Regions from separate parts of the Gordonia amicalis genome, predicted to be linked through region 1. Evidence: predicted binding sites of a transcription regulator. Region 1 holds the regulator's gene; the other holds the start of a gene.

Region 1 (2,189 bases):
AGGGGCAGCGCATCGTATCCTCACGCAGGTCACGGGACGCTCTGATGCAGCCGCGCCGCATGCCGGGCCGGTGCTCGGCTGGTCCCTGTGTCATCGAGGATACCGCCCGGCCTCAGTGGTACCGGGGGGTGAGGAGCGGCTGGCCGACGCGCAGCCCGCTCGACGCGAGGTCATTCAGCTGGATGATCTCGTCGACGACGGCCTCACGCGGCATCTCGGGGGCGACCCGCGAGGCGATCGTGCTCAGCGAGTCACCCGACCGAACGTGCACGACCTCGGTGCCGACCGCGGCAGGCGTGACCGACGCGGCGTAGTTCTGGCCGACGACCGCGATGACCCACACGGCCAGGGCGAGCGCGACGCCGGCGAGGACAGCGGTCGCCGTGCGGCGACGCCGGCGGATGACGGCCGCGGGAACCGTTTCGGCGGGAGGCGACGCCGGGACCACCGGTCCACGACCACGCATACCCACCGGCGACGCGCACTGGGTGGAGGCGACGCGGCGGACCCGGACCACCGATTCCGGCACCGGACGGTTGTCGACGGGCCGCCGGGCGTCTCCCCGACGTGTCGGGCGCGGACGCTCCAGGACGTCGCCGCGGACGGGACCGCCGTGCCGGGCGGGGTCGAGGTGGACGGGGTCGAGGTGGACGGGGTCGATGAGAGTGGCGGTGCGCATGGTGCCCTCCGTGTATCCGGTCGAACGGTGTTCGTGAGTGGGACCGCGTCGTCCCGATCGAACTGTTCGAATGTCGATCATCTGTTCGATGAACTGATGTTCGATTTGTAGCACGGCACTCCGACAATTGTCTCGCGACACGTCGAACAAATGTTTGATTCGGTCGGCGTTCTCGGCTAGGCTCGTCGACAGACAAGCGATCTACCAGCACGTTCGGAATCGAGAGGAACCCGATCATGAGCGATGACGGCGGTAAGCGCACCGGAGCGCGGGGCGCCGACGAGCCCGTCACCCCGGCGGACATGGCGGCGGCCGAGGCGTCGCTGACGCCGCGGCAGCGCGGAGTTCTCGAGGTGATCCGCAAATCCGTGCGAGAACGCGGTTACCCGCCGAGTATCCGCGAGATCGGTGACGAGGTGGGTCTCACCTCGACCTCCTCGGTCGCCCATCAGCTGCGGACCCTCGAACGCAAGGGCCTTCTCAAACGTGATGCCAACCGTCCGCGGGCGGTGAACATCGCGCCGAGCGAACCCCCGACGCCGACGTCGCCGACCGGCGGAGCACTACCCGAGCCCACTTTCGTACCGGTGCTCGGCCGGATCGCCGCAGGCGGGCCGATCCTCGCCGAGGAAGCCGTCGAGGACGTGTTCCCACTCCCCCGGGAGCTCGTCGGCGAGGGATCGCTGTTCCTGCTGAAGGTCGTCGGCGAGTCGATGATCGACGCCGCGATCTGCGACGGGGACTGGGTCGTCGTCCGCCAGCAGAACGTGGCCGACAACGGCGACATCGTGGCCGCGATGATCGACGGCGAGGCCACGGTCAAGACCTTCAAACGCCAGAAGGGTCATGTCTGGCTGATGCCGCACAACGAGTTGTTCGACCCGATCCCGGGCGACGAGGCCGTCATCCTCGGCAAGGTCGTCACCGTGATGCGGCGAGTCTGACCTCGTCGCTGTCAGTGTCGGCGCCACTGTCGAGTACCGCGGCGGCCGCCGCGCGAGCCGTAGCCGGATCGGTGGCGGCCAGCGCGGCGGCCGCCGCGTTTTCGCAGGTTGCCAGGGTGACCGCGCCGAGTTGGGCGCCGACCGCGGGCGCCGCGACGGGAGCGCTCGACAACGAGGTGACCCCGAGTCCGACCAGCACGCAGGCGAGATGCGGATCGGCCGCGGCCTCTCCGCAGACGCCCACCGGTTTCCCCTGATCACGTCCGGCCCGGGCGACCGTTGCGACGAGATGCAGCACGGCCGGCTGCCACGGATCGGTCAGCGATGCGAGCTCGGCGGACATTCGGTCAGCGGCCATCGTGTACTGCGTGAGGTCATTGGTGCCGATCGAGACGAAGTCCACCTCGGCCAGGATCGCCGGGGCCAGGATCGCCGCGGCGGGGACCTCGATCATCACACCGGCGACGAGTCCACGCTCGCGCACCTGCGCGGCGAATGCCGCAGCCTCGGCGGGTGAGGCGATCATCGGGGCCATGACCCACGGCTGCGCGTCGGCCTCCTGCGCC
Region 2 (2,189 bases), 1.2 Mb from region 1:
TGGCATGCCGGAGTGCCTCCTCGATCCTCGGCATGGACACCACCAGGCGGCGCAACGCTATGACACAGACACTCAGGCGTGGCTGTTAATGACCTATCGACCCTCTTGTGTGGCTAGCGATCTCGCAGTGGGCTGATAGTGCACCGCGCGGAGCGGTCTCGACGTCTTGCGCTGAACACGGGATTTCTCGAAAGTCGTTCTACGAGTTACGCCGCTCGGCGCGGCGGAGGTTCGACTATCCCGCGCCGAACGCGTGCTGGCAGATCGATGGCACCGAATAGGTCCTGACCGGTGGACGCAGGTGCGTCACCCTGCAACTGATCGACGATCATTCGCGCTACGCCGCGTGTTCGCATGCGGCCGCAGGTGAGACCGCCGAGCCGCGATCGCTGTGTTCGACAAGGCAGTAGCCGCTCATGGAGTGCTCCAACGGTTACTCACCGACAACGGGAACGCGTTCAACCCGTCACGCCGGGGTCGCATCGGTCGACTCGTCGAACACGCCCAAGCCCTCGGGGTCGAGACGATCACCGGCAAGTCCTACAAGCCGACCACGCAGCGCAAGAATGAACGGTTCCACCAGACACTGTTTCGGTACCTGGACAAACAACCGTTGGCCGACACCCTGTCCGAGCTGCAAGCCCAGGTCGATGCGTTCGACCACCTGGTCCGAACTATCAGCACCTCGGGCACCGTCAGCGTCAACGCAGTCACCTACATGGTGATGTGGACCATGCCTTAGATCAGGTCTCGTCGCCGTCGACGACACGGTCATTATCGCCAACACCGCCGGGGAGGTCCTTGTCGAACACCCACGGCCCGCTGCCGGAATCAGCTACGTCGGCAACCGCCAACCCCGCGGTCCACGTCCCACCAAACCAGACCGTCACCGAGGTCCTGATACACCGAGTGTCTCCGATGCCTTGATACAGAACTGTCACCGATGACCCGACGCCATACCTCCTACACCATCCCACCGACAAGCTGCGTGTCATCGTGTGTTCCTCATTAGCGTTGCAGCACAGCGGAATAGCGGGTACTGTCGAACATACATTCGCACTATCGGTTCGGAGGGTGACCGTCATGGCAGACGCAAGACCAAGCGCCGCCGTGCTGGTCGATCAGCTCCACTCCCTCATCGACGAGCTGCAGACCGTCGACCTGACCGGCTGCTCAGATTCCGATCTCGTCGACGTCGCGGCAGAGACCGAAAGGGCGATCGCGCGACTGAGTTTCGCCGGGGACCGTCAGGTCGTCGAAGCCACCGAACGTGACCTACCCCGTAAGACCGGGCACCGCAGCGTCATCCAGTTCATGACCCACCGCCTCCGGATCGCCGAACCCATGCGACGCCGCGACCAGATGTCGGCCACCGCAACCTTTCCCAGCCCTACCGGCCAACCACTCCCACCCCAGCACCCCACCCTGGCCGAGGCCTTCGCCGACGGGCATGTCGGCCCCGCCCATGTTCGTGCGGTCATCGACGTCCTCGACCAGATCCCGCACGCCGTCGACCACGACGTGAAGATCGCCGCCGAACGACAGATGGCCGAAATCGCCGTCGACCACACCCCCGCCGACATCACCGCCCTCGGCGCCCGCCTGTTGGCCCACCTCGACCCCGACGGAACACTCGCCGACGACACCGACCGCAAACGCCGTCGCAAACTGTCGGTCAACCGGCAACGCGCCGACGGCACCGCCAAGATGTCCGCCGACCTCACACCCGAACTCCTCGCGCGGATCACCATGCTGCTCGCGGTCTGGGCCAAACCCGGCATGAACAATCCCGACGACCCCGAATCACCGCACGGGTCGATCGAGAATGCCGACCCCGAGATGGTCGAAGCCGCTGCCGCACGTGATGATCGCAGCGATGCGCAGCGCAACCACGACGCGTTCAACGCCTTGCTGAAGGCTGTGTTCGAGGACGGACTCCTGGGTAAGAGTCACCGCGGGTTGCCGATACAGGTGATCGTCAAAGCCGACCTCAACGATCTGATCCGCGAAGCCGGGTTCGCCACCACCGTCACCGGCACTTTGATCCCGATCCCCGAACTCATCGACATGGCCGCCGACGCCCAACCCTGGCTGGCGGTGTTCAAAGACGCCACCGCCGTCCCGCTGTACTTCGGGCGCGGCAAACGCCTGGCGACCCGCGAACAACGCCTCGTGTCCTTCGCCCGCCC

What was found. The regulator LexA, encoded in region 1, represses DNA repair genes until DNA is damaged. The targets are predictions, from matches to a motif close to CGAACANNTGTTCG.
Region 2: IHQ52_RS22450 (DUF222 domain-containing protein) is a predicted target of LexA. The motif match lies at 1,044-1,057, and genes of this name have one in related genera.

What each region holds. Positions count from the first base shown of each region.
Region 1 covers NZ_CP091855.1:3,687,195-3,689,383, forward strand. The annotation lists gene nrdR (transcriptional regulator NrdR) at 1-13, opposite strand, end outside; gene IHQ52_RS16830 (LysM peptidoglycan-binding domain-containing protein) at 113-679, opposite strand; gene lexA (transcriptional repressor LexA) at 916-1,623, shown strand; gene IHQ52_RS16840 (phosphoenolpyruvate--protein phosphotransferase) at 1,601-2,189, opposite strand, start outside.
Region 2 covers NZ_CP091855.1:4,893,797-4,895,985, reverse strand. The annotation lists gene IHQ52_RS23820 (hypothetical protein) at 422-742, shown strand; gene IHQ52_RS22450 (DUF222 domain-containing protein) at 1,084-2,189, shown strand, end outside.